Regions from separate parts of the Pseudomonas huanghezhanensis genome, predicted to be linked through region 2. Evidence: riboswitches for the same ligand, from Rfam matches in the RefSeq annotation. Region 2 holds a riboswitch; each other region holds the start of a gene.
What was found. A riboswitch is a leader RNA that binds a small molecule or an ion and turns the genes downstream of it on or off. The one in region 2 is predicted to bind cobalamin.
Positions count from the first base shown of each region.

Region 1 (5,050 bases), 1.3 Mb from region 2:
AAACCCAGCCCATGCCCAGCCCTTCGGCGCGGGCGGCCAGCCACAGGTTCTGGATTGCGCAGGACAACGACGCCATGTCCATTTCCGGCAACGTCCGGCGGCCAAAAATGTGCTTTTCACGATCATCCATCAACGCTGCGACCAGCACTTCGGCGCACTGCTCGATGCCCTCGACTTTGAGCTTCATGAAGTGATCGGAACGTTCGCCCAAGGCCTCTGCGGTCTGGATGCGCTCAAGCTCAACGTGGGCGCGGATACGTGCACGCAACTGCCGGTCCGTGACACGAATGAAACGCCAGGGCTGCATGAGCCCGACGCTGGGCGCGTGATGGGCCGCTTCAAGCAAACGCGCCAACAACGCAGGCTCAACTGAGCCGCCGCTGAAGTGACGCATGTCCCGTCGTTCTGCTATCGCCCGATAAACCGCAGCGCGCTCGGCGTCACTGAAAGCCTGGTCGCTCATGGCAAAAACAGCGCCGCCACCGCCTGGGGGTTGGAAGGGAAATAGAAGTGCACATAGGAAGCCGTCATCCGGCCTTCGCGGTAGACCGCTTCGGCGCCTCGCCCGCCATTGGGGCTGATGCCACGGGTGATCGGTTGCAGCTCAGTGCTGGTCAGCGAATGGTGATAGGTGTGGCCACGCAACGTGCCTTCCGGCAGCTCGACATTTTGCAGCGCCAGGGCGGCGAGACGCTTTTGCATGACGGCCTCGCCGCTGAGCAGTCCGACCAGGTCCGCGCGCACGCCGTCGACATCGGTCAAAGCGTCCAGCAGATACAGCATGCCGCCACACTCCGCCAACAGCGGTTTACCGGCGGCGTGATGCTGACGGATCGCGTCGAGCATCGGGGTGTTTTCGCCCAGAGCCACGTGGTGAAGCTCCGGATAACCGCCAGGAAGGTACAAGCTGTCTGCTTCCGGCAATTGCTGGTCGCGAATGGGCGAAAAGAACGACAACTCGGCGCCCATCGCCCGCAGCAAATCAAGGCTCGCGCCATAGATGAACGCAAATGCTTCGTCATGGGCGATGGCAATCCGAACCCCTTCGAGCAAGCGCTCGGCGGGCACGACGTCAGGCGCTTCAAACGTCACGACCGGCGGCAGCGCCACTTCACAGGTACTGGCCAGCGAGTTCGCTGCTGCGTCGAGTCGCACGTCAAGATCATTCAGCTCGCTGGCCTGCACCAGCCCCAGATGGCGGCTGGGCAGTTCGATACCGGTCTCGCGGGACAATGCGCCGTACCAGCGCATGCCTTCAGTGAGGCTGTCCTCCAGCAACTGCGCATGACGGACCGTGCCCACCCGGTTGGCGAGTACGCCGGCAAAAGGCAGGTCCGGCTGATAACGCGCGAGCCCCAGCGCCAAGGCGCCAAACGTCTGGGCCATGGCGGTGCCGTCGATGACGCCCAGCACCGACACGCCAAAACGTCGTGCCAGATCTGCGCTGGATGGGGTGCCATCGAACAGCCCCATCACACCTTCGATCAGGATCAGGTCAGCGTCGGCGGCAGCTTCCCACAACAGGCGTCGGCTTTCGTCCTCGCCCACCATCCACATGTCCAGTTGGTACACCGGGTTGCCGCTGGCGCGCTCGAGGATCATCGGATCGAGGAAGTCAGGGCCGCACTTGAACACGCGGACCTTGCGCCCTTGATTGCGGTGCAATCGGGCGAGCGCGGCGGTCACGGTGGTTTTGCCCTGTCCGGAGGCGGGTGCGGCGATCAATACCGCCGGGCAGTGCCTTGCCTCGCTCATGAACGCTTACTCACAGCTCAATACCCTTTTGCGCGCGGATACCGGACTGGAACGCATGCTTGATCACGCTGATGTCGGAAGCAGTGTCCGACAGGTCGAGCAATTCCTGTTTGGCGCCGCGACCGGTCACGACGACGTGCTGCATCGGCGGGCGCGCCTGCAAGTCGCTGAGCACTTGCTCAAGATCGAGATAGCCATGCTTGAGCGCGATGTTCAGCTCGTCGAGGATCACCAGGCCAATCTCGGGATTACGGAGCATCTCTTGCGTGACGGCCCAGGCGGATTCTGCAGCAGCGATGTCGCGCTGACGGTCCTGGGTTTCCCAGGTGAACCCTTCGCCCATGACGTGGTAGCGGACTTGTTCCGGGAAACGACGGAAAAACATCTCCTCGCCGGTGCTGTTACGGCCCTTGATGAACTGCACCACGCCACACTGGATGTCGTGGCCCATGGCGCGGGCCAACATGCCGAATGCCGAGCTGCTTTTGCCTTTGCCGTTGCCGGTCAGCACCAGCAGCAGGCCGCATTCGTTGGGTGAACTGGCGATACGCTCGTCCATCACGGCTTTTTTGCGCAGCATGCGCGCCAGATGGCGTTCGTCACGTTCGGGGGATTCGCTCATCTCGGCTCTCCGCTTGAGGGGCAGGTAAACGCAGACGAAGAGCAAAGGCAGGCACTGGCAGCACGACGCAGATCAAAGACCCGGGCCGCTGCGCAGAGCATCGCCCTCCGTGATGCTGTTGAATTGGATCAGGCCGGTCTCCGGACTCATGAGCGAACTTTCTGGCCACGCGCCTTCCCATGCTCAATGAACACAGTGGCATCGTGCGCGGCCTTCTCATTTACCGTTGCGGAGGCAGTGCCGGGATCAAAGCGCGAGGCATTCTCACCGGCTTCCCTGTTTCACCCTGTCGAGCCTTGCTCGATGGGCACCTGAAACAAGTGGCGAAGGGTAGAGGGTTGGGGTTTGAGCGTCAATCAACGCAGCGTCTGATCCGCCGGTTGAACCTAAGAAGGCTCAGGTGCCTCTACCTAGATACACAAAAATACAAACTGCACCCGAAATGGAGATCGACGATGTTCAAGCTCAGACCTCAATTTGTCCTGCTGCTGTTGGTTACCGGTGGCCTTGCTGCTTGCGGCGAGTCTTCCACCTTGCAAGTCAGTGACGGCATGGGGGCATCGCCCAAGCTGCCTGAACCCAATAAAACGCTGATCCCTACTGTGAACATCGCTCCGGCAGTCGGCTGGGCCGCCGGCGCCAAACCTGTCGCCGCGCCGGGCACGCAGGTCGCTGCGTTCGCCGAGAACCTCGACCACCCGCGCTGGCTGTACGTCTTGCCGAACGGCGATGTACTGGTGGCCGAGACCAATTCGCCGCCAAAACCTGACGACAGCAAGGGCATCCGCGGCTGGGTCATGGAAAAGGTGATGGGCCGCGCAGGTGCCGGCGTGCCCAGCCCGAACCGCATCACCCTGCTGCGCGACAAGGACCACGATGGCGTGGCAGAAACCCGCACCGTGTTTCTGGAAAACCTCAATTCGCCGTTCGGCATGGCGCTGGTCGGCAACAAGTTTTACGTGGCTGACACTGATCGGTTAATCAGCTTCAACTACGAGCCCGGCCAGACGTCGATCACCGGCCAGCCGACCAAAGTCGTCGATCTGCCGGGCGGTACGCTCAACCATCACTGGACCAAAAACGTCATTGCCAGCAAAGACGGCAAGAAGCTCTACGTCACCGTCGGCTCCAACTCCAACGTCGGCGAGAACGGCCTGGATCAGGAAAAAGACCGTGCAGCCATCTGGGAAGTTGATCCCGCCACCGGAGCACATCGCATTTTTGCCTCGGGCCTGCGCAACCCCAACGGCATGGATTGGGAACCACACACCGGCGCGCTCTGGACGGCAGTCAACGAACGTGACGAAATCGGCAGCGACCTCGTGCCGGACTATGTGACGTCGGTCAAGGACGGCGCTTTCTACGGCTGGCCCTTCAGCTATTACGGGCAACACGTCGATGTTCGAGTCACACCACAAAATCCGGAACTGGTGGCCAAGGCGATTGCGCCCGATTTCGCGGTTGGCCCGCACACCGCGTCCCTCGGCCTGGCATTCGCAGACGGCAAAACACTGCCTGCTCCGTTTACTGAGGGCCTGTTCATCGGGCAACACGGCTCCTGGAACCGCAAACCCCACAGTGGCTACAAGGTGCTGTTCGTACCGTTCAAGGATGGCAAGCCGAGCGGAACCCCTGTCGACCTGTTGACGGGCTTCCTGAATTCGGATGAGAAGGCGCAAGGCCGTCCAGTGGGCGTGATCAATGACAATAACGGCGGGCTGTTGGTCGCCGATGACGTCGGCAACAAGATATGGCGAGTGACGGCAGCGAAAACCGCACAGGCTTCTAACGCGGCAAAATGATTCGTCGATAAATCTGTGGGAGGAAGCTTGCTCGCGATGGGGGAATGTCAGTGCTGAATGTGCCAACTGACACACTGCAATCGCGAGCAAGCTCCCTCCCGCAGCAACACACTCAACGTGCTACTGCCGCGCGAGGCTCGAAGGCTGGATGACGCGCTTGGCGTTGAGCCAGGCTTTCTGCCAATAGGGCTTGTCGAGGCTGTCCAGTTTGACCGTGCCACCGGTGGCCGGTGCATGCACAAAACGCCCTTCCCCGACGTAAATCCCGGCGTGACTGACGTTGGAACCGCCCGACGTAGCAAAGAACACCAGATCACCCGTCTGCAGTTGACTGCGATTGATGTCCGGGCCGCGCAGGGTAATCATCTCGCGGGTCGAACGCGGCAAGCTGATGCCCGTCGCATTACGGTACACGTAGCCGATCAAGCCACTGCAATCGAACCCGGAATCCGGTGTGTTGCCGCCCCAGCGATAAGGTGTGCCCACAAGCCCGATGGCGCGGACGAGCACGTCGTCTGCAACGGGGGAGGTAAAGTCGGAAGGAGCGGAAACGATGGGCTTGGGGGCAACCCGTTTAGGGGCAGGCGGTGGAGTGCTGGCACACGCCGCCAGCAATACGGCCATTGATACGACAATCAGGCGAACCGGTAGCGACATGGATACAACAACCTGCAACGGATGCGGCCTAAGCCCCTGCCTGAGAGGAGCTGGAACTGCGCACAATCAGGATTAACCTGTTGCGCGCCCGGTATTCAACGATGTTGGCGCTTGAGTGTAGTCGAATTCAACGCTGTCGTTGTTTCTGCAACCTGAGTCTGGGCAGGTGCCATCGCCAACGCGCGTTTGGCTTCAATGAAAGTCCTCGACCAGT
Region 1 covers NZ_CP113949.1:4,113,061-4,118,110, forward strand. Annotated here, with positions in the region: gene bluB (5,6-dimethylbenzimidazole synthase) at 1-463, opposite strand, end outside; gene OYW20_RS18455 (cobyrinate a,c-diamide synthase) at 460-1,755, opposite strand; gene cobO (cob(I)yrinic acid a,c-diamide adenosyltransferase) at 1,766-2,377, opposite strand; cobalamin riboswitch at 2,492-2,707, opposite strand; gene OYW20_RS18465 (PQQ-dependent sugar dehydrogenase) at 2,833-4,179, shown strand; gene OYW20_RS18470 (C40 family peptidase) at 4,300-4,836, opposite strand; gene OYW20_RS18475 (C40 family peptidase) at 4,932-5,050, opposite strand, start outside.
Region 1: it holds a riboswitch for cobalamin, as region 2 does, so the genes downstream of both, cobO (cob(I)yrinic acid a,c-diamide adenosyltransferase) here and OYW20_RS12585 (ABC transporter substrate-binding protein) in region 2, are expected to answer to the same signal.

Region 2 (5,050 bases):
GTGACGACACCAACAGGGATCACCTGGCCCTTGATCAGGGTGCGCGACAGGACGTCGGCAGCAATCAGAAACACTGCGCCGCCCAACGCGCTCGCGGGCAGCAACCGCGCATGGCGGGTGCCCAGCAACAGCCGTGCAGCGTGGGGGATCACCAGGCCGACAAAACCGATCGAGCCGACAATCGAGACCATCACGGCCGTCACCAGCGCCGCGCAACCGATCAGGATCAGCTGCACCCGCCACACCGCGATACCCAGCGAGGCCGCGGAGTCGGCACCAAACGTGAACGCATCCAGCGAACGCCTGTGCCACAGGCAAACAGCCAGCCCCAACAGCGCTGCTGGCACGCACAGCCAGACCGACGGCCAGCGTACGCCGCCCAGATTGCCCAGCAACCAGAACATGATGCCGCGCGCCTGCTCGGAGTTCGCCGACTTGGTGATGAGAAATGCCGTCAGCGCATTGAACAGCTGCGACCCTGCAATCCCCGCCAGAATGATCTGGCCGGTGCCTGCGCTGCGTCCACTGGCACGGGCCAGTAGCACCACCACTGCAAAGGCTGCGATGGCGCCGACAAAGGCCCCGACCGACAGCGAAATCAGCCCGGCCCCCACACCCAGCAATGCCACCAGCACGGCGCCGGTTGAAGCGCCAGCGGAAATTCCGAGCAAATAAGGGTCAGCCAGCGGATTGCGCAGCAGCGCCTGCAAGATGACGCCGCATGTCGCCAGCCCGGTGCCGCAGGCGCCCGCGACCAAGGCGCGAGGCAAGCGGTAATTCCAGACGATGCCCTCGTCGATGGGGTCGAGGACGTAGCCTGCGGCCCACAACTTATTGGCCAGCACCTGAAACACCACGGATGGCTCCAGGGTGGTCTCACCAATGGCGACACCGGCAAAGACAGCGAGCAACAACACAACCAGTGCGAGCAGCGTTCGAGAAAGCATTGAGGTCATTTCGCCGGGTTGAAGGTATTGATGGCGGCCGCCAGGGTTTCAAGGCCAGTGAATGTCCTGACACTGGCCTGCATCACCATGGCGTCTAGAACGATGATGCGGTTGTTCTTCACGGCGTCCATGTTGCGCGTCACCGGATCATTGCGCAGGAATTCGAGCTTTTTCTGATAGTCGTCAGCGGGGAAGCGGCGACGGTCCATGCGCGCGATCACCAGAAAGGTCGGGTTGGCCTTGGCGATGGTTTCCCAGCCCACGGTGGGCCATTCTTCATCGGACTGCACAATATTGCGCACGCCCAAGGTGTCGAGCATGAATTGCGGGACGCCCTTGTGGCCGGCCACATACGGATCCAGCTCCAGGCCGGGGCTGGAGAACCAGACCAGCGCGCTTGCGTTTTGCTTCGGCGCATCGTGGGCCAGCGCCATGGATTGAGCGAGACGGGCCTTGAGTTCGGCAATCAGCGTCTGACCCCGGTCCTGAACATCGAAGATCTCGGCCAACTGACTGATGCTCTTGTAGACGCTGTCTATCCGGAAGGCTTCCAGACGTGTGCCGTCCGCGCCCACCAGGTTGTTCTTGGCTTCGCAGTCGGTGGGCATCAGGTACGTCGGGATTTTCAACTCATGGAACTGCTCGCGCGTGCCGACCGCGCCTTGCGCGCCCACCATCCATTCCAGCTCCACGGCCACCAGTTCCGGGCGCTTGGCGATAACCGACTCGAAACTCGGGGCGTTGTCCGCCAGCCGCTCGATGGCATCGTTTTGCGACTTATAGAGGGGCAGTACGTCGTTGAACCACAATGACGTGCCCACCACTTTGTCACTCAAACCCAAGGCGTACAGCATCTCGGTGCCCGCCTGGCCAATGGTCACCGTGCGGGTTGGAGCGTGCGGAAAGGTCAGGGTGCTGCGGCAGTTTTCGACGGTCAGCGGGTAATGCGTGGGGGCAGAATGGGCGAGGGTGGCAACGCTCAACGCGGTGACCAGGGTAGCAAGGCGCAACATCAGCATGAGGCTGTCTCCATCCGACCGTACACGGGGCAGGGGGCTCGAACCGGAAACACATCTTCAACCGCTGCCATCGGCGATGGGATCGCCCGTCAGCCTGGCACGGCTAGCTGCTGAGATGTCCTTCCCGGACACCCCGCCGGTTAGTGATTTGCTTGGCCGGCAGGTCTCCTGACTGATGCGTCGTCGCCTGACTCCGGCCTTCCCGGACATCAGTCCAGTGGCTATTGAGGAGCAGGCTCGGCACCTACAGTTGCGGGGGCAGTTCCGATTGATGCCGGGGGCGGCATTTCGGATTCCCTATTAGTCCCGTGGGGGAACCGGCGGCGGGCATGGTAGACGATCATCGGGGTTATCACCACCGACCGCGGTCGCGTCGATGAAACAGGGTCTGATTGCGCCCGGCTCAAGCGCTGCGCTCAAGCCGTCACCCGGCCTTGATCTCACCATGTGAGTGCATGGACCCAGTGGTCGCGACAAGGCTTGCCGCTGTGTGGCCTGCGCGGTAAACCTTGGGTAACGACCGACGCAGGAACGCTCATGTACCCGCTTATCACTCACGTCGACAGCGATCATTCACTGCCCGAAAGCGCCGATGTGGTGATCATCGGAGGTGGCATCGTCGGGGTCTGCACCGCCTACTTCCTGGCCGCACGCGGCGTCTCGGTGGTGCTGGTCGAAAAAAGCGGCATCGCCCATGAGCAGTCTTCGCGCAATTGGGGCTGGGTGCGCACCCTGGGCCGTGATGTTGCGGAAGTCCCGTTGGCGATTGCCAGCCTGAAGCTGTGGGACGAATGGCCCACGCGACTCAAGCACGACACCGGCTTCACCCGTGCGGGCATCCTCTACGCCTGCGAATCGGAACAGGAGATAGGCAACAAGGTGGCGTGGCTGGAACAGGCGCGGCCACTGGGCATCGACGCACAATTGCTTGACCCGGCGCAGATTGAAGCCCGCTTGCAGTCGAAGATGCCGGGGTCGTGGAAGGGTGCGCTGTTCACGGCCACCGACGGCCGCGCCGAGCCCGGCATTGCCACCGCCGCCATTGCCGAAGGCGCTCGTGCGCTGGGGGTAAAAATGCTGACGCGCTGCGCTGCACGGGGCATCGAGACTGAAGCGGGGCGGGTCAGTTCGGTGATCACCGAACGGGGCGAAAACAAATGCAAACCCGTGGTGCTGGCAGCCGGTGCCTGGTCGGGATTGTTTTGCTGTTCGTCACCCATGACCTGGCCGTGGTCGGGCACATTACTGATCGGGTAGCGGTCATGTACCTGGGGCGCATCGTTGAAGTCGCGCCCACTCGCGAGCTGTTCAACCTGCGAGGACGTCTCGCCAACAAGTTAGCTCAAGAGGTCTTACAGCACCTGACGGCTACGCAAACGGCATAGGCCCGGGGAAGTTGCCGATAGGCACCCAGTGGGTGATCAGGCCGGTGTCGGGTTTCCAGTGGTGCAGCAACAGGGCGGGCGGTTCCAGCCATGACGCCTCTTTGGCATGCGGGTCCAGCGCCAGGGCAATGGCGGTAGTTGTGCTGGGGGCGGTGCAGAGTACGGTCCCGCCGAAGCGCAGTTGCATGGAACGGTGGATATGACCGCACACCACGCGTTCAACCGCCGGAAACTGCGCGACCAGCTGGGCAAGCCGATGCCCGTTGAGGCACGCGTAGGTATCGATGTAGGGAATGCCGCTCAAAAACGGCGGCTGGTGCAGCATGATCAGGGTCGGCCGTTCAGGCTCTTGCGCGAGCGCCGCTTCTAACCAATCGTGCGCTGCGTCATCTATGTCACCGTGGTGCTCGCCGGGCACGGTCACGTCCAGGCCAATGATGCGCATCGGGCCAAGACCGGCCGCGATGAAGTGCACCGGGTCATCGTCAGCACCCGGCATGCCCCTGCAGAAGTTCTCCCGGAACAGCCCGCGGTCGTCGTGGTTGCCGGGAATCATCAGCAGCGGCTGCTCGATCCGGCTCAGCAGCGCACGCGCCTTCTCGTATTCGGCGGGCTGACCTTCATCGACCACGTCACCGGTGATGATCACCACCTCCGGGCGGGGCCACAGTGCATTCAAGTGATCGATGGCTTGCTCGCACATGGTGTTCGAGTCCACCAGCCCCTGGTACAAAACACCTTGGGGCCTTATGTGCAAATCTGAAAGGTGCGCGATCAGCATGGTGAACCTCCTTTTAAACGGCATCAATGTAAGTGGCGCGTCACGGTCGGACTCAGCGCGCACTGAGCCATGATATCGTTCCGACCTTGCTACGAACTGTCAGAGACTCCCATGAAATTCATTCACCAGCGAGAACACTTGAACGAGGGCGACATCGTTGTCATCGAGTGTTCTAACCCCTGCAACATCCGCTTGATGAGCGATGCCAACTTCCGCAGCTTCAAAAACGCAGGTCGGCACACTTACCACGGCGGCGCGTTTGAAAAATTCCCGGCGAAAATTGTCGTTCCCAGCAGCGGCTTCTGGAACATCACCCTGGACACCGTGACCCGCAGACCGATCAGCGTCACACGCAAGCCAAACCTTACCCATTCGATCAAGTTCATCCGGCGCTCTTCGACGCGACTGAGCTGACGCGCCCAGGGTTCTAAGCTGGCGTTAAACAGGCGAGCGGCAAACGCACATCCATGCAGGGCCTGCAACATTCGTCCGGTCGAGTTCAATATGTAGCGGATAGCGCCGATAACCTTCGTATGATAAGGAGGCTGTCCCGATGTTTAACAATAAATTGAAATCCCAGCTCAATTCACAAGCCGCTGAACTGCTGGAACTGCGTCAACTGCGCGATGGATTGAGTACTGAAATGCTGATGTTGAGCATCGACTCCACGTTTAAAGTCACAGACTGCAACGACAACTTTGCAACGGCGCTGGGCTACACGACTGACCAACTAATAGGCCGCCCCATGGCGAGCATCGTGCCGCAGTACGTGACCAAACTGCCGTGTTTCAAGAATTTTCGGGCCGCGGTTGCGGCCGGCAAGTCGATCACCGATGAATACCGTTATTCACACGCGGACGGGTCGCTGGTGTGGCTGCATGCGCACTGGCAACCCGTCCGGGACGCTGCTGGCGCGTT
Region 2 covers NZ_CP113949.1:2,838,383-2,843,432, forward strand. Annotated here, with positions in the region: gene OYW20_RS12580 (FecCD family ABC transporter permease) at 1-956, opposite strand, end outside; gene OYW20_RS12585 (ABC transporter substrate-binding protein) at 953-1,966, opposite strand; cobalamin riboswitch at 2,108-2,303, opposite strand; gene OYW20_RS12590 (NAD(P)/FAD-dependent oxidoreductase) at 2,504-3,223, shown strand; gene OYW20_RS12600 (phosphodiesterase) at 3,335-4,132, opposite strand; gene OYW20_RS12605 (DUF1883 domain-containing protein) at 4,244-4,546, shown strand; partial or broken gene OYW20_RS26260 (PAS domain-containing protein) at 4,782-5,050, shown strand, end outside.

Region 3 (5,050 bases), 330 kb from region 2:
CGTTGCCCAGCACGCGCCCGACCAGAATCAGAGCGGTACGCCGAAACCCCTTGTCCTGCACTTTCGCCTCGATATCTGCCAGTGTCCCGACTACCCAGTCCTGATCCGGCCAGCTGGCTCTATGCACCACTGCAATCGGGCAGTCGGTGCCGTAGTGGGGCATCAACTCGGCGACGATCTTCCCGAGGTTCTTGACCCCGAGGTGAATCGCCATCGTTGCGGTGTGCTGCGCCAGCTCGCCCAGCGCCTCGCCGGCAGGCATGGAGGTTTTGTCGGCGTAGCGGGTCAGAATCACGCTCTGGGAAATGTCCGGCAGCGTCAATTCGGCACCCAGCAGCGCAGCGCACGCGGCTGTTGCGGTGACGCCTGGGATGATTTCAAACGCAATGCCCAGCTCGCGCAGGTGACGAATCTGCTCGCCAATTGCGCCATACAGGCTCGGGTCTCCCGAATGCACACGCGCAACGTCTTGACCCCGTTCATGAGCAGATTTCATCAGGGCGATAATTTGCTCGAGGTGCAATTCGGCGCTGTTGATGACCTGAACGGCTCGATGACCTTCAAGCACGGCTTCCGGAACCAGCGAACCGGCGTAAATGATGACCGGGCAGTTACCGATCAGGCGTTGCCCTTTGACGGTGATCAGCTCTGGATCGCCGGGGCCTGCGCCGATGAAATAGACGGTCATGGGGGTCTCCGAAGTTTACTCAGGTGTACGAACCAGCCAGGGCGAAGGTGGCATCGTCCTTGTTGCGGCGTGCAATCAACAAGTGGACAGGAGCGGCACACAAGCGAGCTGCCAATGCCAGCGCTGTGCTTTCAGCGACGCCATAGCAGCCGGTCGCGTCGAAAGCAGCTTGCGAGCGATGACTCAGTCTTTGCTCGAACTCCGCCACTTGATCCGCGCTGAAAAACACCAACGGCACACCGAGCCTTTCGCTCAGCGCCAGCAATCCCGGCTCTGAAGATTTGAGGTCGATGGAGGCGAGGGCAGTTACGTCGCCGACGGCCATGCCAAAGAGCGCAAGGCTTTCGTCGATCAACCCCGCCAGCACTTCGACCGGACAACCGCGTTTGCAGCCGATGCCGATCACCCGGACTGTAGACAGAACTGGCTGGCTCATGCGGCGTGGGACAACCCGGCTGCGTTCAGTTCCGGATTTTTGCGACGGAACAGCCAGGCGCTGATGAGGCCCATAGCCACCCAGAACACGGCGTTGGTCAGCAATGAGGCGATTTTGAACTGCGATTCAAGCGCTTCCGGTGCCAGGCTGGAGTGAATTAGCGGCTGCGGCGCGCCAATCACGTGCGGCACCAGCAGAATCGCCGCAGCCAGCACCTTGAGCATCCAGTGGTGGGCGAATACCAACAGGGCCAGCGCCACGGCTGTCGACGCGGCGGCGCTGATCCACCAGAACTGGCGCTGGGTCAGATCAGCTGCAGCGGTGCCCGGCAACTCGGGTGGCAGGCCCAGGGTCGGCGCGAGGACGAACACGGCAAAACCCGCCAGCCCCCACAATGCGCCCTCAGCAGTACGGCCCGGCGCACGCAGCGTATACAGCGCCGCAAGCATCAGCGCAAAACCGACCGCGACCACCAGATTGCCACCTGTGGTGGACAGCACGCGTTGCCAGCCGTCTTCCGGCTCCCACGCTTGCGCGTCATGCACATGCGCGGCCATGGCGCCGTCACTGTGCTCATGCGGTTGCACCTCGGAGGCGGGCGCCTTTTCATAGGTTTCGGCCTGAAGAATCAGCGGCGCCACCCAGAAGCTTTGCAGAACGGTCAGCAACAGAGCGGCCAGCAGCCCGGTGAATCCTGCCGTTTGAGCGATACGCTTGAACATGGCGTCGGACCTCAATGGCAAGGGAAGGCTGAGCTGTGACGGGTGTCATGCGCGGCGTTGTGTACTGCATCGATGTGCGAAAAACCGGCGAAATACACCAGGCATGCGCCCAGGATCATCGCGCTGACAGAGGCGGTCAGGCGTTGGGTCTGGGTGGTGCTGCTGGCGGTAGTGATTGGGCCGGTGGTACTGATCGACATGGCGCGTCCCTCTGAAATGTCAGCGAACAGGAAAGCGCAGTGAAGCCCGCTGACAGGCGTCAGCAGGGACTCAACAGCGCCCGCCCACCGCGGGTTTGTGATGTGAACGTTTCGGGCCGGTCTCCGGGCTCGCGAGGGGTGCAGCGCGCAGCGCGTGGCACCTTCAAGAGTCCCTTCCCATGCCGCACGCAGTTGGCGTGAAAGACACAGTGGATCTGACTCTTCTCTCGCTTACCGTTGCGGGGGCAGCGCCGGACTTGCGCAAGCCGAAGGCTTGCACGCACCGGTTTCCCGTTTCACCCTGTGAAGGGCACCCGTAACAAGGCGTGTAGGAGAGCATGGCCGGGCGGCCAGCGTCAATTGCGGGCCGGCCGTGTGCGCAGGTGGTAATGAGCCTTGCGGAGATTGACCTGAACAGGGTCACTGCGTAGCCTTGCGGCAGTCGAGGTTCGCAGGTCCGGTGACGTCCGGGCCAGTGCTAAGAAGGGAATGCGGTCAGACGCCGCAGCTGCCCCCGCAACTGTAAACGGTCATGTTCATTGCACAGCCACTGCGCGAGCGGGAAGGCGCGATGAATGCTTGTCGCGCATCTCCAGCGCCCGGCACGCCACCGTAAGCCAGGAGACCTGCCTCGACCCGGGAGCCATGCGCGAGCACGAGCCCCATTCATTCTCATTACAACCGGGCGGGGTGATCCGGTGGCGAATCCAACGGCCAGCCAGTCTCAGTGCTGCGTCGTTTTCGTCCCTTTTGCCCGCCGCAAAGCCTGAGGGCAACCGATGAAAACACTGGCCAAACTCCCCGTCACCATCGTCACCGGCTTTCTCGGTTCGGGCAAAACGACTCTGCTGCGCCACATGCTCGACAACGCTGAAGGACGCCGCATCGCGGTGATCGTCAACGAGTTCGGCGAGCTGGGCATCGACGGCGAAATTCTCAAACAATGCACCATCGGCTGCACCGAAGAAGAAGCCTACGGCCGGGTTTACGAGCTGGCCAACGGCTGCTTGTGCTGCACCGTTCAGGAAGAGTTCTTCCCGGTCATGCGCGAACTGGTTGCCCGACGTGGCGACCTCGACCACCTCCTCATCGAAACCAGCGGGCTGGCACTGCCCAAGCCGTTGGTGCAGGCGTTTCAGTGGCCGGAAATCCGCAACGCCTGCACCGTTGACGCCGTGATCACCGTGGTCGACAGCCCGGCCGTGCTGGCAGGTACCTTTGCGGCATTCCCGGATCAGGTCGATGCGCAGCGCAAGCTCGACCCCAATCTGGACCACGAGTCGCCCCTGCATGAGCTGTTCGCGGACCAACTGGCGAGCGCCGATCTGGTGATCCTCAACAAGGCCGACATGCTCGACGCCGACTCGCTGGCCGCGGTGCGTGCTGAAGTCGCCGAAGAGTTGCCCCCGGCGGTCAAAGTCATCGAGGCCAGCAAAGGTCAACTGCCGATCAGCGTGCTGCTGGGCCTGGGCGCTGAGTCCGAGCAACACATCGACAGCCGCAAGACCCACCACGATCACCACGAAGGCGACGATCATGAGGACCACGATCATGATGCTTTCGACTCGATTTCCATCACCTTGCCCCAAGCCGACGAAAGCCTGCTGCTGGACGCGCTGACTCAGGCCGTCGTGCAGCACGGCATCTTGCGCGTGAAAGGCTTCGCTGCCATCCCCGGCAAGCCGATGCGCCTGTTGGTGCAAGGCGTTGGCACGCGGTTCGACAAGCATTTTGACCGCGCCTGGAAGCCTGAAGAAGAGCGCGTGACACATCTGGTGCTGATCGGTCAGGAACTCGACGCTACGGTGCTCGAATCACAGCTGCGCGCTGCGGTTTCCTCCGTTGCGGCCAAAGGTTAATCCATGCACCTGCTCAGAACCCAGCCCGGCGGGTTTGTCCCGGACGACAGCATCGCTGACCTCGGTCAAACCCCCGCCGAACTGGTGATTCTGTGCAGCGGCGATTCCAGTCTGGCGTTGCTGGCTGAAACGGCCCGGCAACTCCCGGACGATTACCCAAGCTTTCGTCTGGCCAACCCCATGCAGGTGCAGAACCATGCCTCGGTCGACCTTTACGTGGACGAGGTGCTGCGCCACGCCAAGGTGATTCTGCTTTCTTTGCACGGCGGTATCGGCTACTGGCGCTATGGCGTCGAGCGTCTGGTGGAGCTGGCGGCACGTGGCGTGAAATTGATTCTGATGCCCGGTTGTGATCGGCCAGATCCCGAACTGACCGGTCTGAGCAGTGTGCCGGCAGAAGAGGCCGAGCGGCTATGGCATTTCCTGCGACAGGGCGGCAAGCACAATGCCATGCAGTTGTATAACTGCATGGCCAGTAGCTGGTTCGGCCGCGATTATCCGTGGACCGAGCCGCAGCCCCTGCAGCGGACCGTTATCTACCACCCCAAAAAAGCCAGTGCCACGCTCGGTGACTGGCAGGCCGACTGGTTGCCCGAGCAACCGGTGGCGGCCTTGTTGTTCTACCGCTCGCACCTGCAAGCGGCCAATACCGGGTTTATAGATGTGTTCTGCGAGCGCTTGCTCGCGCAGGGACTCAATCCTCTGCCCATCGCCGTAGCCAGCCTCAAAGAGGCTGGCTGCATGGCGGCGTTGCAGGACTGGATGGACGAAACCGACACCGAGATCATCCTCAACACCACGGGCTTTGCCCAGTCCAGCCCTGAAGCCCCGCACCTGCGCCCGTTTCGCCGAAACATTCCGGTGATTCAGGCCATCTGTGCGCAAGACAACGAGCCCGCATGGCAGGCCAGCGAACAAGGCCTTGGTGCCCGGGATCTGGCGATGCACATTGCGCTGCCTGAGCTGGATGGGCGAATCATCAGCCGGCCGATCAGCTTCAAGGACCTGGCGTGGTACAGCGAGCGCAGCCAGTCGGACGTTGTGTGCTATCGCCCCCAGCCTGAGCGCATGGACTTCGTCGCCGAACTGGCGCGACGCTGGGCTTTACTGGGGCGTTTGCCCAATCACGACAAGCGTGTGGCGCT
Region 3 covers NZ_CP113949.1:3,171,706-3,176,755, reverse strand. Annotated here, with positions in the region: gene cobM (precorrin-4 C(11)-methyltransferase) at 1-688, opposite strand, end outside; gene OYW20_RS14160 (cobalamin biosynthesis protein) at 708-1,124, opposite strand; gene OYW20_RS14155 (CbtA family protein) at 1,121-1,846, opposite strand; gene OYW20_RS14150 (CbtB domain-containing protein) at 1,858-2,046, opposite strand; cobalamin riboswitch at 2,144-2,379, opposite strand; cobalamin riboswitch at 2,475-2,694, shown strand; gene cobW (cobalamin biosynthesis protein CobW) at 2,826-3,905, shown strand; gene cobN (cobaltochelatase subunit CobN) at 3,909-5,050, shown strand, end outside.
Region 3: it holds a riboswitch for cobalamin, as region 2 does, so the genes downstream of both, OYW20_RS14150 (CbtB domain-containing protein) here and OYW20_RS12585 (ABC transporter substrate-binding protein) in region 2, are expected to answer to the same signal.